4 regions of the Mesorhizobium sp. B2-8-1 genome follow, and region 1 is predicted to be linked to each of the others. Evidence: riboswitches for the same ligand, from Rfam matches in the RefSeq annotation. Region 1 holds a riboswitch; each other region holds the start of a gene.
The links. A riboswitch is a leader RNA that binds a small molecule or an ion and turns the genes downstream of it on or off. The one in region 1 is predicted to bind cobalamin.
Positions count from the first base shown of each region.

Region 2: another riboswitch for cobalamin. It lies ahead of bluB (5,6-dimethylbenzimidazole synthase); the one in region 1 lies ahead of FJ428_RS17800 (DUF1636 family protein).
Region 3: another riboswitch for cobalamin. It lies ahead of FJ428_RS29025 (aromatic ring-hydroxylating dioxygenase subunit alpha); the one in region 1 lies ahead of FJ428_RS17800 (DUF1636 family protein).
Region 4: another riboswitch for cobalamin. It lies ahead of FJ428_RS25970 (ABC transporter ATP-binding protein); the one in region 1 lies ahead of FJ428_RS17800 (DUF1636 family protein).

Region 1 covers NZ_VFTX01000006.1:213,738-221,024, reverse strand. Annotated here, with positions in the region: gene FJ428_RS17805 (winged helix-turn-helix domain-containing protein) at 1-876, shown strand, start outside; cobalamin riboswitch at 906-1,110, shown strand; gene FJ428_RS17800 (DUF1636 family protein) at 1,148-1,594, shown strand; gene cobW (cobalamin biosynthesis protein CobW) at 1,597-2,649, shown strand; gene FJ428_RS17790 (cobaltochelatase subunit CobN) at 2,666-6,409, shown strand; partial or broken gene cobG (precorrin-3B synthase) at 6,406-7,287, shown strand, end outside.
Region 2 covers NZ_VFTX01000001.1:503,623-510,909, reverse strand. Annotated here, with positions in the region: gene FJ428_RS02520 (TlyA family RNA methyltransferase) at 1-245, opposite strand, end outside; gene FJ428_RS02515 (GFA family protein) at 421-816, shown strand; gene FJ428_RS02510 (hypothetical protein) at 842-1,135, opposite strand; gene dxs (1-deoxy-D-xylulose-5-phosphate synthase) at 1,284-3,221, opposite strand; gene FJ428_RS02500 (pirin family protein) at 3,299-4,219, opposite strand; gene FJ428_RS02495 (DUF2277 domain-containing protein) at 4,260-4,526, opposite strand; gene FJ428_RS02490 (exodeoxyribonuclease VII small subunit) at 4,625-4,876, opposite strand; gene FJ428_RS02485 (histone deacetylase family protein) at 4,880-5,806, opposite strand; cobalamin riboswitch at 5,928-6,108, shown strand; gene bluB (5,6-dimethylbenzimidazole synthase) at 6,157-6,909, shown strand; gene FJ428_RS02475 (TetR/AcrR family transcriptional regulator) at 6,953-7,287, opposite strand, start outside.
Region 3 covers NZ_VFTX01000016.1:8,355-15,641, reverse strand. Annotated here, with positions in the region: gene FJ428_RS29060 (carbohydrate ABC transporter permease) at 1-923, shown strand, start outside; gene FJ428_RS29055 (alpha-glucosidase) at 928-2,592, shown strand; gene ugpC (sn-glycerol-3-phosphate ABC transporter ATP-binding protein UgpC) at 2,618-3,730, shown strand; gene FJ428_RS29045 (DUF680 domain-containing protein) at 3,818-4,054, opposite strand; gene FJ428_RS29040 (DUF680 domain-containing protein) at 4,126-4,332, opposite strand; gene FJ428_RS29035 (DUF680 domain-containing protein) at 4,402-4,608, opposite strand; gene FJ428_RS29030 (DUF680 domain-containing protein) at 4,678-4,875, opposite strand; cobalamin riboswitch at 5,355-5,557, shown strand; gene FJ428_RS29025 (aromatic ring-hydroxylating dioxygenase subunit alpha) at 5,688-6,935, shown strand; gene FJ428_RS29020 (hybrid-cluster NAD(P)-dependent oxidoreductase) at 6,955-7,287, shown strand, end outside.
Region 4 covers NZ_VFTX01000012.1:41,290-48,576, reverse strand. Annotated here, with positions in the region: gene FJ428_RS25980 (iron ABC transporter permease) at 1-999, opposite strand, end outside; gene FJ428_RS25975 (ABC transporter substrate-binding protein) at 1,008-1,955, opposite strand; gene FJ428_RS25970 (ABC transporter ATP-binding protein) at 2,001-2,789, opposite strand; cobalamin riboswitch at 3,046-3,255, opposite strand; gene FJ428_RS25965 (LacI family DNA-binding transcriptional regulator) at 3,318-4,343, opposite strand; gene FJ428_RS25960 (Gfo/Idh/MocA family oxidoreductase) at 4,525-5,556, shown strand; gene FJ428_RS25955 (sugar phosphate isomerase/epimerase) at 5,559-6,464, shown strand; gene FJ428_RS25950 (substrate-binding domain-containing protein) at 6,550-7,287, shown strand, end outside.

The sequences.
Region 1 (7,287 bases):
GCGGAGCGTGGCGATGAAATGTATCTGGGTCTCGCCAAATGGGGCCGCGAGCACGCCGCCTATATCGAAGAGATCTACCGCGAGGTCGCGGAGCGCGGCCCGATCGCCGCCTCCGCGCTCGAAGGCCAGAAAGGGTCCGGCGGCTGGTGGGGCTGGAGCCACGCCAAGCATGCCTTCGAATGGCTGTTCTGGGCAGGACGCATCACCACCGCGCACCGCCGTGGCTTCGAACGCTTCTACGATCTGCCCGAGCGCGTGCTGCCGCAGGCGATCCTCGATCTGCCGGTGCCGTCAGCCGAGGACGCGCATCGGGAATTGCTGCGGATATCCGCCCGCGCTCATGGCGTCGCGACAGCAAGCGACCTGCGCGACTATTTCCGCCTGTCGCCGGCCGACATGAAGGGCCGGCTGGAGGAGCTGGTTGAAACAGGCGAGCTGGTGCCGGTGCGTGTCGAGGGCTGGAACAAACCGGCTTACCTCCATAAGGAGGCCCGTATTCCACGAAAAATCGAGGCCCGCGCCTTGCTGGCGCCGTTCGATCCGGTCGTTTTCGAGCGCTCGCGCACGGAGCGGCTGTTCGATTTCCACTACCGCATAGAAATCTACACCCCTGCCGAAAAACGGCAATACGGCTATTACGTCCTGCCGTTCCTGCTCGGCGACAGGATCGTGGCGCGCGTCGACCTCAAGGCCGACCGGCCGGCCAGCGTGCTACGCGTCCACGCGGCCTATGCCGAGCCCGGCGCGCCGCCTGAAACCGCCGCGCAACTCTTCCAGGAATTGACGCAGATGCAGGGCTGGCTCGGCCTCGAACGGATCGAGGTTACGCCCGCCGGCGACCTTGGGCAGCCGCTCGCCGACATTGCCGTGTCGTAGACGCGCGTTGACACCGCCGCCTGCAAGAGCCTAAATCCATTCCAGACGGTCTCCTCTCGGCAAAGGGAGGAGCCAAGAGGGAATGCGGTGCGAAATCTCGATTTCAAATCCGCGGCTGTCCCCGCAACTGTAAGCGACGAGCCAAGGCCGAAAACCACTGGGACGGTCCCGGGAAGGCGGCACGAAGGCGATGACCCGCGAGCCAGGAGACCTGCCGTCTGAGACATAAGAATCCGATCGCCCGGCGGGTTTTCCGGGCAAGGAGCCCGATTTGGAACGCGACAGCAGTTTCCCGGCTGAAACAGCGGACATTTTGTCTGGCGATAGCGACTTGTCTGGCGATAGCGACGCCTTGGCCGGCGTCACTGTCATCATCTGCGCTTCCTGCCGCGACGAGACCGGTTCCGATGCCCATCCCCGCGCCGGCGAAGTTTTGGCTCAAGATACGCGCCAAGCCGCAACGGCCGACAATGTCCGTGTCCGCACCGTCGAATGCCTCGGCAACTGCAAGCGCCGTCTCAGTGCCGCGATTCTTCGCGACGGCTGCTGGAGTTATGTCTTCGGCGACCTGAACATCGCCAGCGGCGCCGATCTCGTGACCGGCGCGAAACTCTTCGCCGCTTCGACCAACGGCCTCATTCCGTGGCGTGGTCGCCCGGATTCCCTCAAGCGCGGCCTCGTCGCCCGCATTCCTCCCCTCGACATGCTGAAGGACTGATCATGACCGCCGCAGTTTCCGCCGCCACTCTCTCCCGCGTCCCCTGTACCGTGGTCACCGGCTTCCTGGGTGCCGGCAAGACCACGCTGGTCCGCCATCTCCTGGAGAACGCGGGCGGCAAGCGGATCGCCATCATCGTCAACGAATTCGGCGACATCGGAATCGACGGCGAGATCCTCAAGGGCTGCGGCATCGACACCTGCCCGGAGGAAAACATCGTCGAACTGGCCAATGGCTGCATCTGCTGCACCGTCGCCGACGATTTCGTCCCGGCGCTCGACCAGATCCTGTCGCTGACGCCGAAGGTCGACCACATCCTGATCGAGACCTCAGGCTTGGCTCTGCCCAAGCCGCTGGTCCAGGCCTTCCAGTGGCCGACAGTGAAGAGCCGGGTGACAGTCGACGGCGTAATCGCCGTGGTCGACGGTCCGGCATTGGCCGAGGGGCGCGTCGCCAACGACATGGACGCCCTGCAGGCGCAACGCGCGCAGGACCAGACACTGGACCACGACGACCCCGTCGAGGAGGTGTTCGAGGACCAGATCGCCTGCGCCGACCTCATCATCCTGTCGAAGAGCGACCTGATGGATGCCGCAGGTTCGGCTCGCGCCAACGCCATCATTGGCGAACACTCCGCCCGCGCCGTGAAGGTCGTGCCGACGGCTCATGGCAAGGTCGATCCGTCCGTGCTGCTCGGGCTAGGCCTCGCCGTCGAGGACGACATCGAGAACCGCAAGTCCCATCATGACGGCGCCTTCGACCACGAGCACGACGACTTCGATACGTTCATCGTCGACATCCCCTCGATCGCCAACCCGGACGACCTGGCAAAGCGCGTCGCGACCGCCGCCGAACAGGAGAACGTGCTGCGGGTGAAAGGCTTCGTCGAGGTCGGCGGCAAGCCGATGCGGCTTTTGCTCCAGGCCGTTGGTCCGCGCGTCAATCATTATTATGACCGCGCCTGGACGGCTGACGACGACCGCCGCTCGCGCCTGGTCGTCATCGGCCTCAAGGGGCTGAACCGCCCGGCGATCGAGCATATCCTCGCCGGCTGAGGCAACACCGACCGCGATGCACATCCTCACCACCACATCCGCCTCGCTCGACGATCTCGCCGAGCCGGTCGATCTGCGGCAGACGCCGGCGGAAATGGTGGCGCTGTCCTTCACGGACAGCGACCTGGCCGGACTGGCAGCGGCCTGGAAAGGCGACGCCGATCGGCTGCCCACGATGCGGCTGGCCGCGCTGCGCGACCTGCGCCACCCCATGTCCGTCGACCTCTGGATCGACAGCGTCGCCCGTCACGCCAAAGTCATTCTGGTGCGTATTCTCGGCGGTTACGAGTGGTGGCGCTACGGCTGCGACCAGTTGGCCGTGGTTGCCCGTGAGCGTGGCATAAAGCTGGCACTACTTCCCGGTGAAAGCCACGACGAGGATATCAGGCTGATCGAAGCCTCGACGCTGCCGCGCGAGGAACTGGACGGGCTGCTCAATTATTTCCGCCAGGGCGGCCCGGCCAATATGAGCGCGCTGGTGCGCAGGCTGGCGCGGTTGGCGGGGTCTGATCGCGAGATTGCCGAGCCGGTAAGCGTGCCGAAAGCCGGGTTTTATGAGCCGGGGCGCGGAGTCGTGGAGAAGCCGGACTTATCGAATGTTGACGATCCTTCACACCCCCCTCTGTCCGGCAGGACATCTCCTCTGCAAGGGGGGAGATCGGCTGTCATCAAGGCCGGCTCCTCTTCTGTCCCCTTGGACAGGGATTTATCTCGACCATCCGCGATAGGCGAAATCGTCGATGAAAGAGCAATCTCCCCCCTTGCGGGGGAGATGTCCGGTAGGACAGAGGGGGGTGTGACGGAACTCGACGCCGGCAACGTCAACCCACCCGTGATTCCCATCCTCTTCTACCGCTCGATGCTGCTCGCCGCCGATGTCGCGCCCATCGACGCGCTTTTCGAGGCGCTACGGCAGCGCGGCATGCTGCCGGTGCCGATCTTCGTCTCCAGCCTGAAAGACCCGGAATCTCTGGCTTTTGTTGAAACCGCGATTGCCCAGCTCAAGCCCGCCGCCATCATCACTGCGACCGCGTTCGCGTCCGGCGCCGAACCCGGCGTCGAGACCCTGTTCGACCGCGCCGGCGTGCCGGTCTTCCAGGTGATCGTCGCCACCACCCGCCGCGACGTATGGGAGAAGAACCAGCGCGGGCTTGCGCCCGCCGACCTCGCCATGCATGTCGTGCTGCCCGAACTGGACGGCCGCATCCTGGCCGGCGCCGTTTCGTTCAAGGGCGAGAGCGAGACCGACCCGGCGCTCGGCCACCGCGCCTTTGCCAACCGGCCGGAACCCGATCGCGTCGAACAGGTGGCGGACCGGGTCGCGGCCTTCATCAGCCTTCGGGAAACGCCCCGCGCGGAACGCAAGCTCGCCATTCTGATCCCTGATTATCCGAGCGCTCCCGGCCGCACCGGCTATGCGGTCGGGTTGGATGTGCCATCGAGCGTGCTGGCGATGCTGCACGACCTCCAGGAACAGGGCTATGTAGTTGAGGGAATTCCCCAAACGTCGCGTGCGTTGCTGGATTTGCTGGAGCGCAGCAAGGCTGGGTTGGAGTTGGATGAGTACCTTGCCTTCTCAACGGAATTGCCGGGCGCAGCAATTGCTGCCGTAGAAGCAGCTTGGGGCAAAGCCGAAGGCGAGACAGGTTTGCGCGAGGCACCCCCCTCTGTCCTGCCGGACATCTTCCCCGCAAGGGGGGAGATTACGCCGTCATCTCTGTCTTCGCCAATCTCCAACGTTGCAAGAGTAGCTCCAGCGTCGAAACTGCCAATCTCCCCCCTTGCGGGGGAGATGTCCGGCAGGACAGAGGGGGGTGTTCAAGCGCTGCCCGCCGCCAAATTCCCCTTCCGCGCCGCGACCTTCGGCAACATCACCGTGGCGCTGGCTCCAGACCGCGGCCGCTCGGCCGACCGCCGCGCCGACTATCACGACCCGACGCTGCCGCCGCGCCATGCGTTGCTCGCCTTCGGCCTGTGGCTGCGCAAATTGCTCGGCGTCCATGCGCTCATCCATGTTGGCGCGCATGGCACGCTGGAATGGCTGCCGGGCAAGACGGTTGCGCTTTCGCAAAACTGCTTCCCCGAGATCGTCACCGGTCCCCTGCCCGTCATCTATCCCTTTATCGTCTCCAATCCCGGCGAGGCGGCGCAGGCGAAGCGGCGGATCGCCGCCGTCACGCTCGGCCATCTGCCGCCGCCGCTCACCGGCGCCGGATTGGACAAGAACCAGCACAGGCTCGAACGGCTGGTCGACGAATACGCCCAGGCTGACGGTCTCGACCGCCGCCGCCGCGACCGTCTGGCCAGTCTGATCGTCGAAACCGCGCAGACGACGGGCCTCGCCGCGGAGGCCGGCGTTGCCCGCACCGACGCGCCGGACGAGGCCCTGCGCCGCATCGATGCCTGGCTCTGCGACCTGAAGGATTTCGCTATCAAGGATGGGCTGCATGTCTACGGCCGCGCGCCCGACGAAGAGCCCGACCTTATGCGCCGGCAAAGCGCCAAGGCCGAAAAGGCCGCCCTTCTTGCCGCGCTCGACGGTCGTCATGTCACCGCGGGCCCGGCCGGCGCGCCCGCGCGCGGGCGTTCCGACGTTCTGCCCACCGGCCGCAACCTGTTCACGTCGGACCCGCGCGCCATGCCGACGCCGACGGCTTACGACATCGGCAAGGCTGCCGCCGAGGAAGTGGTGCGCACCTATATGCAATCGCATGGCGACTGGCCGCGCTCGCTGATCATCGACCTTTGGGGTTCGGCGTCTTTGCGCACCGGCGGCGAGGAGATCGCGCAGGGGCTTTCGCTGATGGGCTGCCGCCCGCAATGGGATGCCGCCACAGGTCGCGTCACCGGCATCGAGGTGTTGGCACCGGCAGCGCTTGGCCGCCCGCGCGTCGACGTCACCTGGCGCATATCGGGCCTGTTCCGCGACATGTTCCCGACCCAGATCGCGCTGATCGATGCCGCTGCCAACGCCGTTGCCGCGCGCGACGAGGACGATTCGGAAAATCCGCTCGCCGCAAGGACCCGCGCCGAGGGCAAGATCAGCCCGCGCATCTTTGGCACCTCGCCTGGCACTTACGGCGCTGGCGTCGAGGAAATCCTGTCGAGCGGCGACTGGGCGGCGCGCGAGGAAATCGGCCGCGCCTATCTCGATGCCACATCGCATGCCTATGGCGGCGCCGGCGGTGAAGGGATCGCCGCGCCCGGCGCTTTCGAGAACCGCATCGCCGAGGCCGATCTTCTCGTCCACACCGGCGACGATCCCGGCCGCGACATCCTCGAAGGCTCCGCCGATGTCGCCTTTATCGGCGGTTTTTCGGCCGCCCTTGCAGCGCTTGGCAGGAATGCCGACGTTATCGTGCTGGACACGACGGACCCGCAGAGGCCGAAGCCGCGTTCACTTAGTGAGGCTGTGACGCGCGTCGTGCGCGCCCGCGCTGTCAACGCCCGCTTCATAGCGGGCCAGATGCGCCACGGCCCTCGCGGCGCCTCGGAATTCGCCGAAACCGTCGACCGGCTGGTTGGCTTCGCCGAAACCACGCAGGCCATACCGGGCGCGCTGATAGACGCCGTGCACGATGCCTATCTCGGCGATGCGGACGTCCGCGCCTTCATCCTGCGCGAAAACCCGGCCGCCGCGAAAGCCATTGCCGAACGCCTCCTGTCGGCGCGACGGCGGGGCCTCTGGCATCCCTTGCGCAATTCGATCGACGACGACCTCGCGGCACTGATTGCCGAGGCACGGGAGTTGGCGGCATGAACGCCTACTCCCGCCGCGGCGCCTGCCCGGCCCTTTCGGCGCCGATGCAGACCGGCGACGGCCTGCTGGTGCGGCTCAACCCGGTCGCCGGAGGCCCATCTTCTGGCGGATTGTCGCCGAAGCTTCTGATCGGGCTGGCAGAATCCGCCCTGCGGCACGGCAACGGCATCATGGAAGTGACAGCGCGCGGCAGCTTGCAAATACGCGGATTGACCACGCAAAGTGCAACCCTGCTGGCGAAGGAAGTCGATGCGCTGGGCATTGTGGTCCGCACTGGCGTACCAGTGGAGACCGGACCACTGGCCGGCATCGATCCGCAGGAGATCGCCGACCCCAGGCCGCTGGCTGATCGGATCAGGGAAGCGGTCGAGGACGCCGGGCTGTCGCAGCGGCTCGGGCCGAAGGTTTCGGTCGTTGTCGACGGTGGCGGGCAACTGACGATGGATGCTGTGACGGCCGACGTGCGGCTGAAGGCGGCGAGCACCGAGGCGGGAATCCGCTGGCGGGTGTCGGTGGCCGGTGACGGGCGGAATGCGAAAGTGTTGGCAAAGGTCAACGCGCATGCCGCTAGAGACATAGCCGTCGCAGCGCTTAGGATGGTGGCTGAAAAAGGCCGCGAAGCGCACACACGGGATTTATCGGAGAGGCAAATAGCGTCTCTCGCAAGTTGGCATTCTACGGCGCCCCCCTCTGTCCTGCCGGACATCTCCCCCACAAGGGGGGAGATTGCTCATTCACGCTCGCCTTTGCCAATTTCCTGGGATGCAGAAGGAGAGCCGGCGCCCGAACCGCCAATCTCCCCCCTTGTGGGGGAGATGTCCGGCAGGACAGAGGGGGGCGCCGTAGAGCACCCTCGCTCGCCGATTGGCGTTTTCGAC
Region 2 (7,287 bases), on a different contig from region 1:
AAATGGTCGAGCCCGGCGATCAGCTTCAGCGCCGCGCGTGAGACATAGCCTTGGGCCGGGTCATCAACGGCGATGACGCATTCCGGTTGCACGGCCTGACCCGGCTTGCGGCCAATGACGCCATCAACCGTTACCGTACCACGTTCGATCGCGTCACGTGCACGCGAGCGGCTGGAAAACAGCCCACGCGCTACGAGCAGATCGTCGAGCCGCTGGCGCGTGCTGGCTGGCCGGGGAAAATTCATCGGTCTTCCTTGGCGAAAGCCGGCGGCGAAGGCAAGGAGATTGGAGCAGGAGAAGCAACATCGCCGCAGGGCAGCGACCGCAGAGAGCCGCTCGCGGCCAGTCGCATATCGCATCAGGTCGGCCACGATGATAAGGAAGAAACGCCGTTTTGCTGCCGAAGGCGAAGGAGGACGGATGCTTACGGGAACCTGCCATTGCGGTGCGGCCCACTGGACCTTGAAGGGCGATCCCGGGCCGATCACCGCTTGCAACTGCACGCTGTGCCGACGTTACGGCACGCTCTGGGCCTACGACTTTGTCGATGAACGTATCCGCGTCGTGGGGCCGATAAAAAGCTATAAACGTGCCGGCAAGGCCGAACCCACGCTCGAGATCCTGTTCTGCCCGACATGTGCGTGCGTGCTTGCCTGGCGCGGTTTGCGCCCAGCCGGCCGCACGCGGATCGCCGTCAATGTAAGGCTTGCGCCGCCGGAAGCCGTGGCCGACCTGCCGATCGACCATTTCGACGGTCTCGAGACCTACGACGATCTGCCGCGCGACGGCCGCTGCGTGCGCGACATGTGGTTTTGATTTGGGTGGTTTGATTTGGGCGAGATCAGAAGATGGTGCGGGGAGCCTGCCGTTCGACGGCGGGAGACAGGCCGTCATCCCGATCGCGGGCAACTTCCCTGCGCGGGCGCTCGACTGGCGCGGCGGATGCCGATGCGGCGTCCGGCGGGACAACAAGCTGCGGCAGCTGCTTGTAGGAGAAGCCGCCCCTGATATGCCCCATCCTGCTGGCGACTATATCCACGGCCGCCCTCTCGATATTGCGGTCGTAGCGCGTTCCGGCGATGGCCGGCGCTGCGATGGCGGTCAGGATCGCCATGCCCCACAGAAGCGTCTTCACTGTTGTTGTCTCCCTGCCTGGCCAGAACCTAGCAGCGTGCCGTTGAAAAACGGGCAAGAGACACGGTAAGCAAAACGCCAAACCGCAATGTCAACAATGCGTTACGACATCGAGCCGGCAAACCGATTCAAGCGCTTGATGTGTCGAGTCAGGCGCGCTGGGCGTGGGCCGCCTGCCCGAGGGCGGTGAAAACCGTATGGACGATGCCGGCGGCATCGAGACCGGCATCGGCATACATCTTTTCCGGCTTGGCGTGGTCGGCAAACACGTCCGGTAGCACAAGCGGGCGCACTTTCAGGCCGCTTTCCAGCAGGCCCTCATGGGCGAGGAACTGCAAAACGTGACTGGCGAAGCCGCCGACGGCGCCCTCCTCCACCGTGACCAGAACCTCGTGCGAGCGGGCCAGCCGTCGGATCAGGTCCTCGTCGAGCGGCTTCGCGAAGCGCGCATCGGCGACGGTGGTCGAAAGCCCGGCCGCGCCCAGTTCCTCGGCCGCGATCAGGCAATCCTGCAAGCGCGTGCCGAAGGAGAGGAGTGCCACCTTGCCGCCTTCCCTGATGATGCGGCCCTTGCCGATTTCGAGCACCGAGCCGCGATCGGGCATGTCGACGCCGACGCCATTGCCGCGCGGATAGCGGAAGGCGATCGGGCCGTCATCGTAGGTTGCCGCGGTGCGCACCATGTGGCGCAGTTCCGCCTCGTCGGCCGCCGCCATGACGACGAAGCCCGGCAGGGAGGCCAGGAAGGTGGTGTCGAAGGCGCCGCAATGGGTGGCGCCGTCGGCTCCGACGAAGCCGGCGCGATCGATGGGGAAGCGCACCGGCAATTTCTGGATCGCCACGTCGTGCACGACCTGATCGTAGGCACGTTGCAAGAAGGTCGAATAGATCGCCGCGAACGGCTTGTAGCCTTCGGTCGCGAGGCCGGCCGCGAACGTCACCGCATGCTGTTCGGCGATGCCGACGTCGAAGGTCCTGGCCGGAAACACTTCGCCGAACAGGTCAAGCCCGGTGCCGCCCGGCATGGCGGCGGTGACGGCGACGATGCGCTCGTCCTCCTGGGCCTCCCGGATCAGGCTTTCGGCGAACACCTTGGTATAGGCCGGCGCGTTGGCCGGGGCCTTGGCCTGAGCGCCGGTGATGACGTCGAACTTGTTGACGCCGTGATATTTGTCGGCCGCGGCCTCGGCCGGCGCGTAGCCCTTGCCCTTCTGGGTGACGACATGGATCAGCACGGGGCCCTTGCCATTGTCACGGACATTTTTCAGCACCGGGATCAGATGGTCCAGATTGTGACCGTCGATCGGACCGATATGGTAGAAGCCGAGCTCCTCGAACAGCGTGCCGCCTGTGACGTAGCCGCGCGCGTGCTCGACCGCCCTGGTGATGGCACGGTCGGCACGCTTGCCGAGATACGAGGTCAGTTTCTTGCCGAAGTCGCGCAGGCCGACATAGGCCTTGCCAGAGGCCAGGCGCGCCAGATAGGCGCTCATGGCGCCGGTCGGTGGGGCGATCGACATGTCGTTGTCGTTGAGGATGACGATCAGGCGGGCATCGAGCGCACCGGCATTGTTCATCGCCTCATAGGCCATGCCGGCCGACATGGCGCCGTCGCCGATGACAGCGATGACATTGTTGCGGCCGCCGGCAAGATCGCGGGCCGCCGCCATGCCGAGGCCGGCCGATATCGACGTCGAGGAGTGGGCGGCGCCAAACGGATCGTATTCGCTCTCGGTGCGGCGGGTGAAGCCGGAGAGGCCGCCCTCCTGCCGCAGGGTGCGGATGCGATCGCGGCGCCCGGTCAGGATCTTGTGCGGATAGGCCTGGTGGCCGACATCCCAGATCAACCGGTCATCGGGGGTATTGAAGACATAGTGCAGCGCCACGGTCAGTTCGACCACGCCAAGCCCGGCGCCGAGATGACCGCCGGTGCGCGACACCGCGTCGATCAGTTCGAGGCGAAGCTCTGATGCCAATTGCGGCAATTCGCTTTCGGAAAGCGTGCGCAGCTCGGCCGGGATACGGACCTTGTCGAGAAGCGGCGTATGCGGCGTTGCGTTCACGGGTAGGCCCAAGCTTCTGTTCATGCGCGGGATAGGCCGCCGGCAGGCGAAAGTAAATGCCTGCCAAATGACGCGAAAGGCACGCCCCGTCGTCGATTTCCTCAGCCTTCCGGCAGTGGAATGAACTCTTCCTCATCGCCGGGAACGATGTCGAAGCGGCCGGTCTTCCATTCTTGCTTGGCCTGTTCGATGCGCTCCTTGGAGGACGAGACAAAATTCCACCAGATGTAGCGCTTCGAGCCCAGCGAGGCACCGCCGAAAAGCATGAAATGGGCACCAGCCTGTGAGGATACGACGATCTCGTCGCCGGGCCGGAACACCAGAAGCCGTTCCGCCGGAAACACGTCGCCGGAAATCGAGACCTCGCCTTCCAGCGTATAGATGGCGCGTTCTTCCGCGTCGGCAGGGATTTTCACGCTGGCGCCGGGCGCCAGCCTGAGGTCGGCGTAGAGCGTCTCGGAATCGGCCCGCACCGGGGAACGCAGCCCCTGGAAATCGCCTATGACGATGCGGCCGCTGACGCCTTCCGCGTCGATGTCGGGAAGCCGCGCGACAGCGGTGTTTTCGAAAACCGGCGCCACTTCCTCCTTGCCGCCCGGCAGCGCCAACCATGTCTGCAGCCCCGAGATCGACATCGGCGCGCCGCGCAGTTCTTCCGGCGTGCGCTCCGAATGGACGATGCCGCGGCCGGCGGTCATCAGGTTCACGTCACCCGGCTCGATCACCATCTCGGTGCCGAGCGAATCGCGATGCCTGATCCTGCCGTCGAACAGGTAGGTGACCGTCGACAGGCCGATATGAGGATGCGGCCGGACGTCGAGCGCCTGACCGGCACGCAGGATGGCCGGGCCCATGCGGTCGAAGAAGATGAAGGGACCGACCAGCCGCCTTTTGGCGGTCGGCAAGGCGCGGCGAACCTGAAAACCGCCAATGTCCTTGGCGTTCGGAATGACCATCAATTCGATTTGGTCGCTGGCAAAGGCATCGCCGGCTTCAGGGTCCTTCCCGGGAAAGAAGCTCATGAACTCTCCTTGTCAGCGGCCGATGGCTGCTTTGGCCAGATCAGGCAAAGCGGATCGCCGCCTTCGCCCGCAGCTTGGCCGCAACCTCCTCGCGATTGCGCGGATGCTGGTTGGTTTCAAGCGAATCGAGAAGCTCGCGCGCCGACGCCGCAATGGCCTCGACGGCATGGTCGAATGCGTGCTGGTTCTGCTTCGAAGGCCGCGTCGTTCCGCTCAGCTTGCGAACGAATTGAAGGGCTGCATCGCGCACCTCGTCGTTGGTCGCCGGCGGATCAAAATTGAACAGGGTCTTGATGTTTCTGCACATCGCTTCCGTATCTCCTCTTGTCCTGGAGCCGTTTCAATCGGGACGCGTTCTATCCTCAATCATGATCGTGTCAAAAACCAGAGAGACGGCTGCGTGCCTCAATCCGCGTCCAGCGGCTCCGTCCCGACCGGCTTGCCGTCGCGGGACAGCCTGATCTTCTCCACCTTGTCCTCGGCCGCCTTGAGCAGCCGGTCGCAATGCACCTTCAGCGCCTCGCCGCGCTCGTAGATCCTGATCGACTGGTCGAGCGGCACATCGCCACGCTCCAGATCATCGACGATCTTCTCCAGCGCGTCGAGAGCCTGTTCGAAGCTCATCGCCTTGACGTCTTCGTTGGTTTCACCAGCCATCATTCATCCTTTCATCAGTCGCCCGACATGGGCGGCGACCGAAAATGCCAATCCTTGCAGATCGTAGCCGCCCTCGAGCAGGCTGACGAGCCGGTTGCCGCTGTGGCGCGCCGCGCGCTGCATGAGTTGGCCGGTCGCCCAGTCGAAATCATCCTCGGTCAGGTTGATCTCGGCCAGCGGGTCGCGATGATGCGCGTCGAAGCCGGCCGAAATAATGATCAGGTCGGGTGCAAAATTGTCGAGCGAGGGCAGCACGCGCGACAGGAAGGCATCGCGGAACGCCTCGCTGCCGGTCTGCGGCGCAAGCGGCGCGTTGACGATGTTGCCGGCGCCGGTTTCGTTCTTTGCTCCGGTGCCGGGGTAGAGCGGCATCTGGTGCGTCGAGCAATAAAGCACGGACGGATCGTCCCAGAAAACATCCTGCGTGCCGTTGCCGTGATGCACGTCCCAGTCGACGATGGCGACGCGTTCGATATCGTGTTTGCGCTGTGCATAACGTGCGGCGATGGCCGCTGTGTTGAACAGGCAGAAGCCCATCGCCGTCGCTTTCTCCGCATGATGGCCGGGCGGCCGGGCGGCGACGAAAACGTTGTCTGCCCTGCCGGCAAAGACGTCGTCGACGGCGGCGTTGGCGGCTCCGATCGCGGTGATCGCCGCTTGCCAGCTCTTCGGGCTGGCCGTTGTGTCGGCATCGATGCGGGCGATGCCCGTATCGGGAATGGCGGCGCGTACCCGCTCGACGAAATCCTCGGGATGCGCGTAGAGAATGGTGGCCTCATCGCCTTCCGGCGCCTCGAGGCGGTCGAGCGCGGCAAAAGCCTCGTCGTCGAGCACGCGCTCGATGGCGCGCAAGCGGTCCGGCCGCTCCGGATGGCCGGGTGGCGTGATGTGCTCGAGGAAGATCGGATGGGTGTAGAGACGAGTGGCCATGCTCCCTATCTAGTGCCCTGGCGCGGCGATGGCCATGCGTTGCGGCCTGATGGTTGGGGAAAATCGCGCTTGCGTCCGTTCGCGTCGCCGCGGGGATTGGCGGCGCAGGGGCTTCGTCGTAAAGTCCCGGCCACTGCCTGGTGCCCGCCGCGAGCGGGAGAATCGGGAACACGGTTTGATACCGTGGCGTGCCCAACGCTGTAAGGGGGACCGCGCCGGTAAATGCCACTGTCGATGACGGGAAGGCGCCGGATGCGGGTTGATCCCGAGCCAGAAGACCGGCCTGGCAGGCATCGTCATCCGCATGGTCAGGCGGACGGCAGTTGATTGCAATCGCAAGGGGACAAGCGATGCCGGACAATATGACCATCCCCGTGGGTGACGGATTCGACCAGATGGCGCGCGATGCGGTCTACCGCGCCATGTTCACGCGGCGCGATGTCCGCAGCCATTTTACATCAGAGGCCGTCGACGACGAGGTCTTGGCGCGGCTGCTGCTTGCCGCCCATCACGCGCCATCGGTCGGCTTCATGCAGCCATGGAATTTCATCGTCATTCGTGGCACCGAACGACGGGAACAGGTGCGCGACCTGTTCCTCGCGGCGCGCGAGCAGGAATTGCCGGCGATCGAGGAAGAGCGGCGGGCGCTCTACCGCAAGCTCAAGCTGGAAGGCATCTGCGAAAGCGCGCTCAATATCTGTATCACCTGCGACCGCCGACGCTCACAGGGTTCGCCGCTGGGACGCTGGCACAATCCCGAGATGGATCTCTACAGCACGGTCTGCGCGGTGCAGAATTTCTGGCTGGCGGCGCGCGCCGAAGGCGTCGGCGTTGGCTGGGTCAGCATTATCGAGGCGCAGGCGTTGAAAGGCCTTCTGTCGATTCCCGAGCACGTGACGCCGGTGGCCTATCTCTGTGTCGGCCGTGTCTCGGAGTTCGCGCCGAAACCGGACCTCGAAACACATGGCTGGGGGCGGCGGCTGCCGCTGCCCGAGCTGATCATGAGCGAGACGTTTTGCGGACAGGGCGAAGTTCCGCTCAAATCAACGATCGCACGCCTCAAGGCGGCAACATGCGAAAAGTCTGACAAACTCTTGATTTGATTGCCGATACGGCATGCCCAGAGCTGCCGGCGGCCTGCCGTCGTCAGGCGGCTCCGGCATCCTTCCTCAACAATCCTTCGAGCAGTTGCTTGAATGCCGCCACCACGGTCTTCGACGTCGCTTCCGGGTCGTTCGAATTGGCGATCCGCTGCGCCGCCTGGCTGCTCGCCCCGTTGATCAGCCGTGCCGCGGTCTCGGGGTCTACGCCCGGGACAACCACCCCGCCGCCCTGCAGCGTCGTCAGGTGATCGGTCATCGACGCGACGCAGGCATTGGCGTTCGGCCATTGCGCGGGATCCCCCAGCACGGCCGGACCGTCCCGAAACATGATGCGCTGGATTTCCGGCTCCAGCGCCATTTCGATGTAGCTCGTGCATT
Region 3 (7,287 bases), on a different contig from region 1:
TCCTCCAGGGCAACATTTTCGGCGATGGCGCCAAGCGCGAGATCAGCGCCTTCGGCGTCAAGTCGGCGGCACCGACGCAATATCCGGCCGGCACATCGGCCGATCTCGGCGACGGCGTTACCTTGCAGCTCAATGCCGACGGCAGCTTCGTCATGACCTCGCCCAAGGCGTTCGAGGGCGACCGCGGCCAGCGCGTCTACTATGCCTCCTCGGCGCCGCCGAAATTCACCACCGACAATTACAGGACCGTGCTGTTTTCGGAAGGCATCGGCCGCTCCTTCATGAACTCGCTGACCGTCACTATCCCGGCGACCGTCATCCCGATCCTGATCGCCGCCTTTGCGGCTTACGCTCTGGCCTGGATGCGCTTTCCCGGGCGCGCGCTTCTGATCGCGGTCATCATCGGCCTGCTGGTGGTGCCGCTGCAGATGTCGCTGATCCCGCTGTTGAAGCTCTATAACGGCGTCGGCGCCTTCTTCGGCGTGCCCTCCAAGACCTATCTCGGCATCTGGCTGGCGCATACCGGCTTCGGACTGCCCTTCGCCATCTACCTCTTGCGGAGCTACATTGCCGGCCTGCCGCGCGAGATCATGGAATCGGCGCGCATCGACGGCGCCAGCGATTTCGAGATATTCGTCAAGATCGTGCTGCCGCTGTCATTTCCCGTGCTGGCGTCCTTCGCCATCTTCCAGTTCCTGTGGGTATGGAACGATCTCCTGGTGGCGATGGTTTTCCTTGGCACGGAGGCGGATCAGATCGTGCTGACCGCCAAGCTCAATGCCTTGCTCGGCTCGCGTGGCGGCGACTGGGAGATCCTGACGACGTCGGCTTTCGTGACCATCATCGTGCCGCTGATCGTGTTCTTCTCTTTGCAGCGCTATTTCGTCCGCGGGCTGCTCGCAGGCTCGGTGAAAGGAGGCTGAAACCATGCAATCCGCTTTGAAAGCCAGTTCGAGGCCCGATCTCGCCGTCGATAGCGACTGGTGGCGAGGTGCCGTGATCTACCAGATCTATCCGCGCAGCTACCAGGACTCGAATGGCGACGGCATCGGCGACCTCAAGGGAATCATCGGGCGGCTGCCCTATATCGCCGCGCTCGGCGCGGACGCCATCTGGATCTCGCCCTTCTTCAAATCGCCGATGAAGGATTTCGGCTACGACGTCTCGGATTACTGCGACGTCGACCCGATGTTCGGCACGCTGGCCGATTTCGACGCGCTGACGGCGGAGGCGCACAGGCTGGGGCTGAAGGTGATGATCGACGAGGTGCTGTCGCACACCGCCGACATCCATCCCTGGTTCAGGGAAAGCCGATCGAACCGCAGTAATCCGAAAGCCGACTGGTACGTCTGGGCCGATCCCAGGCCGGACGGCACGCCGCCCAACAACTGGCTGTCGATCTTCGGCGGATCGGCCTGGCAATGGGACACCAGCCGCCAGCAATATTACCTGCACAACTTTCTCGCGGAACAGCCGGACCTCAATTTCCACAACGGCGAAGTCCAGGACGCGCTGCTCGACGTGACCCGCTTCTGGCTGGAGCGCGGTGTCGACGGGTTCCGCCTCGACACCATCAATTTCTACTTCCACAGCCAGGGGCTGGAAAACAACCCGCCGCTGCCGCCGGAGCAGCGCAACGACCAGACCGCACCCGCGGTCAATCCCTACAACTACCAAGACCACATCTACGACAAGAGCCGTCCGGAGAACCTCGGCTTCCTCGAACGCTTCCGCGCCCTGCTCGACGAATATCCGGCAACGGCCGCGGTCGGCGAGGTCGGCGATTCACAGCGCGGACTGGACGTCGTCGCGGCCTATACAGTCGGCGGCAAGCGCGTGCACATGTGCTATTCCTTCGATTTCCTGGCGCCGGAAAAGATCAGCGCCGCCAAGGTCCGTTCGGTGCTGGAAACCTTCGGCAAGGTTGCCAGCGACGGCTGGTCGTGTTGGGCCTTCTCAAACCATGACGTGATGCGCCCGGCCTCGCGCTGGGCCGCCAACGAAGCCGACCCGACCGCCTATCTCAAGGTTATCTCGGCATTGCTGATGTCCTTGCGCGGCTCGGTCTGTATCTATCAGGGCGAGGAACTGGGGCTCGGCGAAGCCGAATTGCGGTTCGAGGATCTGCAAGATCCCTACGGCATCCGCTTCTGGCCGGAATTCAAGGGCCGCGACGGCTGCCGCACGCCGATGGTGTGGGACGGCAGCGCCAGGAATGGCGGCTTCTCCCAGGCAAAGCCGTGGTTGCCGGTGCCGGCCAAGCACCTGTCGCAAGCCGTCAATGTCCAGCAAGGCGACGAGCATTCGCTGCTCGAACACTACCGACGCTTTCTCGGCTTCCGCCGTGCCCATCCGGCGTTGGCCAAGGGCGATATCAATTTCATCGAAAGCCAGGGCGACACTGTCGCCTTCACGCGCCGCGCGGGCAACGAGCAGATCGTCTGCGTCTTCAACCTGGGATCCGGGCCAGCGGAGGTTGACCTTGGCGGTCGATCGCTGCAACCTTTGCCCGGACACGGATTTTCGGGACAGCAGAGCTCCGGCTCCATCCGCCTCGGCGGCTACGGCGCCTGGTTCGGGCGCATCGACTGAATTCTAGCGACCACTGGAGGGAAACATGGCCGATGTCACGCTGAGGCAAGTGAAGAAATCATACGGCAATCTCAACATTCTGCACGGCATCGACCTCGACATCAAATCGGGCGAGTTCATCGTCTTCGTCGGGCCGTCGGGTTGCGGCAAGTCGACATTGCTGCGCTCGATCGCAGGGCTCGAGGAGATCACCTCGGGCGAGCTCAGAATAGCCGGCGAGGTGGTCAACGACGTGCCGCCGTCGAAACGCGGCATCGCCATGGTGTTCCAGTCCTACGCGCTCTATCCGCATATGACGGTCTACGACAACATGGCGTTTTCGATGAAGATCGGCAAGGAAAGCAAGGCCGAGATAGACAAGCGCGTGCGCCAGGCGGCAGAGATCCTGCAGCTGACCAACTATCTCGACCGCCTCCCCAAGGCGATGTCGGGCGGCCAGCGCCAGCGCGTGGCCATCGGCCGCGCCATCGTGCGCAACCCGAAGGTGTTCCTGTTCGACGAACCGCTGTCGAACCTCGACGCCGCGCTGCGCGTCGCCACCCGCATCGAGATCGCCAAGCTCAAGGAATCGATGCCCAACACCACCATGATCTATGTCACCCACGACCAGGTCGAGGCGATGACGCTGGCCGACCGCATCGTGGTGCTGAAGGAGGGCCATATCGAGCAGGTCGGCACGCCGATGGAACTCTACAAGAAACCCGGCAATCTGTTCGTTGCCCAGTTCATCGGCTCGCCGGCCATGAACATCCTGCCGGCGACCATCGACAAATCGGGCAATCCGACCGTCATCAGTCATGTCGGCGGCCGCAAGGCTACGGTGCCGATCGCGACGCCGGCCTCGGCCAAGGGCGCGTCGGTGAGCTTCGGCGTGCGGCCGGAGGACCTGACGATCGCCGGCGGCACGGACTATCTGTTCGAAGGAACGGTGGATTATGTCGAGCAGCTCGGCGAGGTGCAACTCGTCTATGTCGACATCGGCCGCGCCGACCTGCCGCTGGTGACCAAGCTGCCGGGCAATGTCGAGGTCAAGCGCGGGGCGACACTGCGGCTGAGCGCCGACGCCGGAGACCTTCATATCTTCGACGCGGATGGACGATCCTTCGCGCTGCACGAGACGGAAGCGAAAGCGGCCTGAGAGCAGGCCATGAATTAATTGCCGGTCACGCAAGAACAGGAGCGGCGGGCAAAGCCCGCCACTCCTGTTTGGTGTCAGCTTCGGCTGTTAGTGGCCGAAGAGATTCCGGTCACTGCCCTGAGGGGCGGACTTGTGTACATCGCCCGACGAATTGAGCAGCTTGTAGACGGGCGAGCCGCTGTCGCGGATCGAAGCCGTGTGCGCATTGTCGACCGAGGTGACGGCAGGCTGATTGGCGCCATTGGAGCCATAGTTGTCGCTGCTGGCGAAAGCGCTGCCCGAAACGGCCAGGACGGCGGCGGCAGCAAGGATGATCTTTTTCATTTCAAGTCTCCTGAATTCTCAAATTCCACCGCAAAGGCGGGCTTGCCCGCCATCTGCTGCAGGATCGGCTGTTAGTTGTTGCCGAAGAGGTTATGGTCGGCACCCTGAACAGGTGCCTGGGCAGCCGGAGCCGACGTCTTGGTCGAAGCGGTGTATGAGCTGTCGGTCGAAGTGGCCGCGGGCTGGTTGGCGCCATTGGAGCCATAGTTGTCGCTGCCAGCAAAAGCGCTGCCCGAAACCGCCAGAACGGCGGCGGCAGCAAGGATGATCTTCTTCATTTCAAGTCTCCTGAATTTTCGAATTTCGCCAGGACGGCGGAAGGCCCGCCGTCAACTGGAGATCAGCTGTTAGTTGTTGCCGAAGAGGTTGCGATCGGCACCCTGAACAGGCGCTTGGGCAGACGGCGCCGACTTCTGGACCGAAGCCGTGTGCGCGTTGTCGACCGAGGTGACAGCAGGTTGGTTGGCGCCATTGGAGCCATAGTTGTCGCTGCCGGCGAAAGCGCTGCCCGACACGGCCAGGACGGCGGCGGCAGCAAGAACGATCTTCTTCATTTCAAGTCTCCTGAATTCTCAAATTTCGCCAGAACGGCGGAAGGCCCGCCGTCAACTGGAGAGCGGCTGTTAGTTGTTGCCGAAGAGGTTGCGATCGGCACCCTGGACAGGCGTCTGGGCAGCCGGTTCCGACTTCTTGGTCGAAGCGGTGTACGAGCTGTCGACGGCGGTGGCCGCAGGGGCATTCGAACCATAATGGTCGCTACTAGCGAAGGCGCTGCCGGAAACAGCCAGAAGGGCGGCGGCAGTGAGAATGATCTTTTTCATTTTTTGATACTCCAGTATTTTTCCGTCCGTCTAGCGGCGTGTCTTGGGAGGAAATCGCGTCGTTCGGACAGCCCCGATGTGGGAAAGCCATACCGCCATTTCCAATCACGAAGTTTTTCCGTGTGGACCAAGTTTCCACCACTTGAAATTGTGCCAGAGCCTTCAACATTCGTTTTTTTCTGTTTACTATCAGTTGGTTATGCAAACGCGTCGCGCGATCACCAACTGTGTCGAAGGCCCAGTGTTCACACCGTCCTGCACGCATCGTCAACAGAAACGAACCGTTCGGTTCGATTTTAGAGGGCGCTAACAGTCACTTTTCGAAACCGTTAACCTTTTTTGCCTCCGCCACGAGACGGAATCCGAGGCGGCGACCTGAGGCTTTCTGCCCTGCAACGGCGGCCGCGCCGTTTCCAATGCGTGTCGCGCGGCATGGATGCGATGTCGTTTTCATGCCGACGACAAGCCGGCGATCATGGTTAGATCCTGCCATCTCAGGTGCCGCCGCGTGACGACGAGGCGGAGAATTGGGAAGCCGGTCAGAATCCGGCGCTGCCCCCGCAACGGTGGTGGAGTTCAGGTCGCAACGGGAGACCACTGGGCGGAGGCCTGGGAAGGTGTCGCGACAGTCCGCAAGGGCAGCTCCAGAGCCCGGAAACCAGCCCGAGATGTTTGACTCGACTGATCGCGGCGGGCGGTCAAGAGGCGGATGGTGCATGTCCGGCGCAAGCCGGCGCGCGGCTTGATCCTTCCTCTCTCCCCTCCGTTCAGTCCTTCGATGCGAGGACAGGACTTCAATGCGAGGACAGAACATGGATGCGCGCAACGACATGCTGAAACGGCTGCAAGGCCGCAGGGACGGCTTCTCGCTCGAGCAGCCCTTCTATACCGATGCCGACTACTTCAAGCTCGACATGGAGCTGATCTGGTACCGCGACTGGCTGTTCATCGGCCATGATTGCGAACTGCCCCGGCCCGGCAGCTTCATCACCGTGCAGATCGGCGACTATCCTGTGGTGCTGGTGCGTGACCAGAAGGGCAACATCAACGCCTTCCACAATTCTTGCCGCCATCGCGGCAGCCGCGTCTGCAACACAGACAAGGGCACGGCGGCGAAGCTCGTCTGCCCCTACCATCAGTGGACCTATGAACTGGACGGCAGGCTGCTGTTCGCCAGGCAGATGGCCGAGGGTTTCGACAAGAGCCAGTTCGGCCTGAAGCCGGTCGCCTGCGAAAGCATCGGCGGCTACATCTTCATTTGCCTCGCCGACGAGCCGGCGGATTTTGCGCCGATGCGGACGATGATCGAACCCTATTTGGCGCCGCACCGGCTGCGCGAAGCAAAGGTCGCCTTCGAGAGCACCATCGTCGAGAAGGGCAATTGGAAGCTGGTCTGGGAAAACAACCGCGAATGCTATCATTGCGCCGGCAACCATCCGGAGCTCTGCAAGACCTTCCCGGAGGCGCCGACCGTGACTGGCGTGCAAGACGCCGACAGCGACCCGGAGATGCTGGTGCACTGGGCCAAGTGCGAGGCGGCAGGCCTGCCGAGCAGGTTCCGCATCGACCCGGCCGGACAGTACCGTGCCACCCGCGCGCCGCTGCTGCGCGATGCCGTCAGTTATACGATGACGGGAAAACGCGCGGTCAAGAAGAACCTGTCCGACGGCGTTGGCACCGACCGCATCGGCTCCTTGCTGCTCTATCACTATCCGACGACCTGGAACCACATCCTCGGCGACCACGCCGTCACGTTCCGCGTGCTGCCGATCAGCGCCACCGAGACTGCGGTGACGACCAAATGGCTGGTTCACAAGGACGCGGTCGAGGGCGTCGACTACGACCTCGCCGAACTCACCCATGTCTGGACCGAGACCAACGGCCAGGATCGTCGCATCGTCGAGGAAAACGCCTTCGGCATCCTGTCGCCGGCCTATGAACCCGGCCCCTATTCCGAACTGCACGAAGGCGGCGTCATCCAGTTCGTCGACTGGTACGCGCGTTTCATCGGTCCGCGCCTCGCCGAAGACGGCCGGCCGGCCCTGCGCAGCGTTGCTTGAGAGGTGAGGGATGAATGCGATGACGGATCTCGGCCTCTATCGCCATCTCGATCAGATGGCGCCCTGGAACGACAGGCTCCAGGTGCTGGAAGTGATCGGCGTGAGCGACGAGGCGCCTGATGTAAAGACTTTCACCTTCCGCTCCGACAACCAGACCTGGTTCCGCTACAAGCCGGGCCAGTTCGTGACGCTGGAACTGCCGACAGCGGATCGGTTGCTGATGCGCACCTACACGCTGTCGTCTTCGCCTTCACGGCCATTCTCGATCGCGGTGACGGTGAAGGCGCAGGCCGGCAGCACCGGCACACGCTGGATGTTCGACCATTTGAGGCCTGGTTCGCACGTCAAGGCG
Region 4 (7,287 bases), on a different contig from region 1:
CATGGTGACAACGAAGAAGGCGCCGAGCGAGCTGGTGATGATGCCGATCGGCAGTTCCTGCGGCGGCAGCAATGTGCGCGCCAGAAGGTCGCTTGCCAGCAACAGCACCGCCCCGAACAGCGCGCAACTTACGATCAGGCGCAGATGCAGCGCGCCGGCCAGCGGCCGCGACAGATGCGGGATCATGAGGCCGACGAAGCCGATGACGCCAGCGACCGAAACCAGGATCGCGGTCGAAAAAGCGGCGACCAGAAACGTCGTCCGTCGCATTCGCGCCACCGGCACGCCAAGACTTTCGGCGGCATTTTCGCCGGCCAGGAAAGCGTCCAGCCGGCGATGATTCCACAGCCCGTACGCCGCAATCGTGCCGGCCCCAAGCGCACCCAGCCAGATATTGTCCCACCGCGCAAGGCCGAGCCCGCCCATCGTCCAGAACAGCACCGAATGGGCGGCGCGCTGGTCACCGGCAAAGACCAGGTAATTGGTCAATGCGGTGAACATGAAGGAGACCGCAAGTCCGGCGAGGATCAGCCGTTCGGGGCCTTGTCCCCTCACCCGCGCAACCAGCAAAAGCACAACGCAAGCCGCCAGAATACCGCCGGTGAACGCGGCGATCGGTAGCGTCCAGATCCCGAAACTGTCGCCGAAGACGGTGATGACGGAGACAGCGCCGGCGGCGGCTCCCGACGAGAGACCGAACAGGAACGGATCGGCAAGATCGTTGCGCGTCACCGTCTGCAACAGCGCGCCGACCACGCCCAGGCCGCCGCCGAGACAGATGGCCAGGATGGTGCGCGGCAATCTGAGGTCGACGACGATCCTGCCGACCGGGCCGGACACGTCATGCCCCTTCAATCCGATCGCATGGCCAAGTGCTGCAACGACGTCGCCCAGCGGGATCATCGTCGAACCATAGGCGATCGATAGCAGCGCGAGCGCGGCCATAGCCAACGCGGCCGCCATCATGGCCAATACGAATGCCTTGTGCCGCAAAGTCATCTTCCCGGTTAAAATGCTTCCGGATGCATCGCCCTGGCGATCTTGCCGATCGCTTCGATGTTGGCCGGTCCGGGTGTCAGTTCGGCATAGCGAAGCGCCACGAAGCGTTCGTTCTTGACCGCGTCTGTCTCCTTCATTGCCGGATGCGCTTTCAGGAAATCGAGCAGCTTCCGGTAGCCGCCGCCATCCTGATAGTCGAGCAGGATGAGGAATTGCGGATTGCGCGAGGCCACCGTCTCCCAATCCGTGTTGCCCCAGCTGGTGTCCATGTCGGCCATGATGTTGTCGCCGCCTGCCGCGGAAATCATGGCGTTGGGAATGGCGAACTTGCCTGATGTGAACGGCTTGTCCTCGCCGGAATCATAGAGGAAGACGCGCGTTCCCCTGCGGTCGCCGACCTTGGCCGTGATTTCGGCGAGCTGCGCCTTCCAGCCGGAGACGAGCTTATCCGCTTCGGCCTCCTTGCCGAAGATCTTGCCCAGCTTCTCGACATCGCCATAGAGCAGGTCCATCGAAGCGGCAGGCCGGTTCTTGTCGAGATGGACGCAGCTTTCCGTCAGCACCAGGGTCTTGATGCCGTGTGGCGCCAGCGTATCGGGCGTCACCTCGCCGCCCGGCTTCATGCCGTAATACCAGCCGGCGAAGAAGAAGTCGGGCTCGACAGCGACCAGGTTTTCCAGCGTCGGATATTTGGGCGCCAGTTCGGGGATCGAGCTCTGTTCGGCCTTGAATTCGGGAGTGACCTTGTACCATCCAGTGATGCCGGTCAGGCCGACGATCGACGGCTGCAGCTTCAGTGCGAAGGCCATCTCGGCCATGTTGAGATCGTGAATGACGGCGCGCTTTGGAGGCGCGTCGAAGGTCAGCGGCTTGCCGCAGCTGTCGACCGTCACCGGAAAGGCGAAGGCCGTAGAGCCGAGCAGGGAGAAGGCAAGAGACACGGCAAGGCGTTTCACGGATGTTGCTCCTTGTTGAACAGGATCTGCCGGAAATGGCTTCGATCACGAAGATGGCGCGGCACGGTTCGGAACCTCGAACACCGTCAGCTCGCGGTCCTCCGTCGGGTGGCGCAACCTAAAGACGTCGATACCGAAGATCTCGCGGATCAGCTGCTGGGTGAGTGCTTCGCGTGGCGGCGCCAGCACATGCAACCGGCCATGGCTCATCACCGCGACCCTGGTGGCGAAAGGCGTCACCAGCGCCAGATCGTGCAGCACCGCGATCACGGTCATGCCGAGGCCTGCAACCAGTTCGAGCAACTCGCTGCGCGCCCGCGGGTCGAGATGGTTGGTCGGCTCGTCGAGGAACAGGATCTTCGGCTCCTGTGCGATGGCGCGGGCAAGCTGGGCGCGCTGGCGCTCGCCGCCCGACAGCGAGCCGATGGTGCGGCCAAGCAGCGGCAACAGCCCGGTCCGGCGCAGCGCCTCGACGACAATGTCGCGTTCCTCGCTCCTGTGCCTGCGGCCGGTATGCGGAACCCGGCCGAGCTCGACATAATCGATCACCGCCAGCCGTGGATCCGGTTGATCGGTCTGGCCGACGACGGCGATGTGCAGCGCCCGCTCGGCGGTCGAAATCCTGTCCAGCAGGCGCCCGGTGAGCTTCACTTCGCCCGAACTCGGCCGCAGCATGCCCGACAGCATGCGCAGCAATGTCGTCTTGCCGGCGCCGTTGGGACCGATGATGGCGAGACGGTCGCCCGCCGCCACCGAAAGGCTGACCGGATGCACCAGATGCAGGCCATCCGCCGCCGCGGCCAGGTCGCGGGCCTCGAGAAGCGGCGCGGTCATGGGCAATTCCTTGCAGGGCCTGCCGGAATACGGGCCAGCGTCTTGCTTGCCAATCCTGCCGGACGCTGGCCTGAATTCACCTCGGTGGCGATATCGCGGCAAAGCGTGCACACGATGATGCGATGCATGGGAATGCAGTGAATGCGATCGATGGAGCCGTCCAACTTCCGTCACTTTCAAAAATGGCGACGGAAGGAAGCTGGCTTGAACCGGTCGACAAGACCGAACCCCGCGTCTCCTCCCGGCACACCCCGTCCGGTCAACCCATGCAGATGGCAGGTCTCCTGGCTCGCGGGTCGTTGCGCCATCCTGCCTTCCCAGCCTTGCCGGCCAGTGGCTTCTCGGATTTTGCTAGCCGCTTACAGTTGCGGGGGCAGCCATGGCTTCGACCCGAAAATCGGGCCTCACCATGTTCCCTTTTCACCCCTCGCCTTGCGGCGCGGGGACCATCACGAGTCGCAGCCTAGGATGCAGGCAGCGTCGAGGCAAGGTCGATGCATGTTCTGTTATAACGATACAAACGTGTGGTCAATCACTATCGCGCGCCACCAGTTCCAGCGGCCAGACCTCGCGAATGATCTCTGGCCCTTTCGCGCCGGCGAAAGCCGGGAGCGAGGCGAGCAGGATTTCGCCGAGCCGCCGCCCCATCGGGTCAAGGCTCGGACGAAAGCCGGTCAGCGCCGGCGAGAAATAACGGCAGAGCGGCGTGTCGACGATGACGATCACCGCGACATCCTGCCCGGGCTTGATCCCCATTTCGGCGAGCGCTTTGCAGCCGCCGAGCGCCATCGAGTCGTTGTTGAAGATAATCGCGGTCGGCGGATCCTTCGACCGCATGACTTGCGGTGTCACCGCGTAGCCACCGGCTTCGTTGATAAAACCGTCCACAATCAGGCCGGGATCGACTTCGATGCCGTGCCGCCGCAGCGCCTTGCAATAACCCTCCAGAAACAGATAACCGAAATTCAGGTCAAGCGACGGCCGGATGGCGGCGATGCGGCGGTGGCCACGCGCAACCAGCCGGTCGACCGCATCGGCGCCCGCCTTCTCGAAATCCAGATCCAGAGAGGGATAGCTGTCGTCGCCGGACCGGCTTCGGCCGAGCGTCGCGAAGGGAAAGCCGGCCTTGCTCAGATAGTCGATGCGATCGTCCTCGCGCCGCGTCCAGGCCAGTACGACGGCATCGGCACGACGCGTCTCGACGACGCGGCGCAGCCGCTCCTGTTGATAATCCGCCGGCGCGCCCATGACGATGATCAGGTCCAGCCCGCACTCGGCCAATGTCGCTTGCAGTCCGGTGAGGAACGGAATGAAGAACGGCTCGCCATACTGCTGGTCGCCCGGATGCGGCTGCAGCATGAAAGCCACGGCATGGGTGGTGCCGCGGCGTAGGTTCCTGCCCGAGTGGTTCGGTGAATAATTGAGCTTCCGGGCCGCCTCGAGCACGCGCTGGCGTGTCTCGGCGTTCACGTCGGCGCGCCCGTTAAGCGCGCGCGAGACTGTACCGATCGAAATGTTCAGGTGCCGCGCAAGATCGTGAATGCTGGACGCCAAGACCTCCCCCTCCTGCTTCTGGCTAGCACCAGCCGGTCGTGCGGCCAAGGCGTTTCAGAGCCGACGGTACAAATCCGATTGACAATATATGCCATCGGGTGTGTCATCGTAAACGTTTACGGAAGTCATTTACGGACTGCCGTGGGTGCCAGCCAGGAGGGGTTGGCCGGAGGAGCGCTGGATGATGCACGTCGTCCTGGTCGGGTGCGGAGCCATGAGCAAAACCTGGCTCGAGGCCATCAGCCAATCCCCTGCCGTCAAGATCGTCGGTCTCGTCGACCTCGACGCCGACAGGGCGCGCCAGCGGGCACGCGAATACGACCTCGCCGGGGTCGCGATCGGGACCGATCTCGACGTCGTTCTCTCCCAGACCAGACCCGATGCGGTGTTCGACGTGGTCGTGCCTGCCGCCCGTCGCGCCGTGGCGAATTCGGCCTTTGCCCATGGCTGTCATCTGTTGACGGAAAAGCCGCTGGCCGACAGCCCGGACAATGCGCGCGCCATCATCGACGATGCGCGGCGCGCCCGGCGCATCCATGCCGTGGTGCAGAACCGCCGCTACGTCGCCAACGTCCGGCGCATCCGGCGCTTCCTCGGCTCCGGCGCCATCGGCGCTGCGACCAGCATCCATGCCGATTTTTTCATTGCGCCGCATTTCGGCGGTTTCCGCGAAGGCATGCGCCATGTGCTGCTGCTCGACATGGCGATCCATACATTCGACGCCGCCCGCTACATGGTCGATGGCGAGCCGACCGAAGTGTATTGCCGGGAATGGGAGCCGGCCAATTCCTGGTACCGGCAGGGATCGTCGGCAAGCGCCACCTTCGAGCTCGGCCAGGGCAAGATGTTCACCTATCGCGGCAGTTGGTGCGCCGACGGTTTCCGCACCAGTTGGGAAGGCAGTTGGCGCATCGTCGGCGAACGCGGCAGCCTGACCTGGGATGGTCATGACGAGTTGAAGGCCGAAGCCGTGCTGCCGGAACGCGAAGGCCTGCTCGACAAGGTCGTGCCGGTAGCGGTGCCGCCGCTCGACCCTGCCGACCGCATCGGCGGGCATCTCGGCGTCATGGAAGATTTCGTCCGCGCCGTGGAAACCGGCACCGAGCCGGAGACGCGCGGCGCCGACAATATCAAGAGCCTGGCCATGGTTTTCGCGGCGATCGAAAGCGCCGAGACCGGACGCCGGATCGAAATCCCCAGGCAGGAAGGATGACCATGGCGGACCCGCTTCTCGACATCAGGATCGGCACCATGGTGCGGGCCAATCTCGAAGACCTGGCCGCCTATGTCAGGCAGATCCTGCCGCTCGGTTTCGAGAGCGTCCAGCCCTTCTTCTGGCAGACGCTGGGCGGCAAGGACCTGGGGCGGCTCGCCGGCGAGATCCGCGACGCGATCGGCGATGCCGATGTCAGCGTCAGCTCGATCGGCGTGTTCGGCAATCCACTCGAGAGCGGCGACACCGACCGCGGCGTGCTCAAGGCCTGGGAAACGGTGATCGACAGCGCGCATCTGTTCGGCACCAATCTGGTCAGCGGTTTTACCGGCCGCATCCGCGGCAAGCCGCTGACCGACAGCCTGCCGCGCTACCGCGAAGTCTGGGGCGAATTGGCCAAACGCGCGGCCGACAAGGGCGTGCGCATCGCCTTCGAGAATTGCGCCATGGATGGCAACTGGGCCGCCGGCGACTGGAACATCGCCCATAATCCGGACGCCTGGGAACTGATGTTCAACGAATTGCCGGATGAGAATCTGGGTCTGGAATGGGAGCCCTGCCATCAGTTGGTCTATCTGATCGACCCGATCCCGCAGATCCGCAAATGGGCGCATCGCATCTTCCATGTCCACGGCAAGGACGCGACGGTGCGCTGGGATGTCATACGCGAGCACGGCGTCTTCGGCCGCCTGCCCTTCGTGCAGATGCGCACGCCCGGCTTCGGCGACAGCGACTGGACGCGGGTGATCAGCGAATTGCGGCTGGCCGGATACAAGGGCGCCATCGACATCGAAGGTTGGCACGACCCGGTCTATCGCGACGATCTTGAAATGACAGGCCAGGTCCGCGCGCTGGAATACCTCCAGCAATGCAGGGGAGGCCTGAGCTACCTGCCGAACCCGACGTGAGGATTGGCCGGCGGGAGGAGCCGGACGGGATTGCCGAAGCAGATGTCGAAACCCTCGCTCGCGAGGACAAAAGGGAGGAACGTGTATGAGCATCGCCAAGAGAACGACACTTCTGCGCACGACCGTGGTGGCGACCGCCACGGCGCTCGCCGCCGCCATCTCCACCTTGCCGGCACAGGCGCTCGACGCGCAATGGTGCAAGGACGTCCACATCCGTTTCTTCGTCGGCGGCGCCGAGGGCGACGCTTTCGGCACCATTGTCTACAATGGCGCCAAGCAGGCTGCGGCCGATCTCGGACCGAAAGTGGATTACATCTTCTCAGGCTGGGACATCGAAAAAATGGTCCAGCAGCTGCGCGAGGCGGTCGCCGTCAAGCCCAACGGTATTGCCATGATGGGCCACCCCGGCGACGCCGCCATCATGCCGCTGGCCGAACAAGCGCATAAGGACGGCATCAAGATGATGTACCAGAACGTGCCGGTGCCGACGGTGGTGACGGCCTTCGGCGGCGGCTATGTCGGCGCGCAGCAGGAACAGCAGGGCCGCGCGCTCGGCGCGGAAGCCTTCAAGCTGGCCAAGCTCAAGGCCGGTGACAAGGCAATCATGATCGGCCCGTTCGAGAATGAGAGCCGCGGCGCCCGCGAGCGAGGAACCGTCTCCGCCTTGAAAGAGGCCGGCATCGATGTCGTTCAAATCAATTCCGCAACCGAATGGGCGGCCGATCCGAATCTGGCGATCCCGGTGATCACCGCCGCCTTGCTCAACAACCCCGGCGTAAAGGCCGTCGGCTACCCCGGCGGACAGATGCTCGGCAACGTCCAG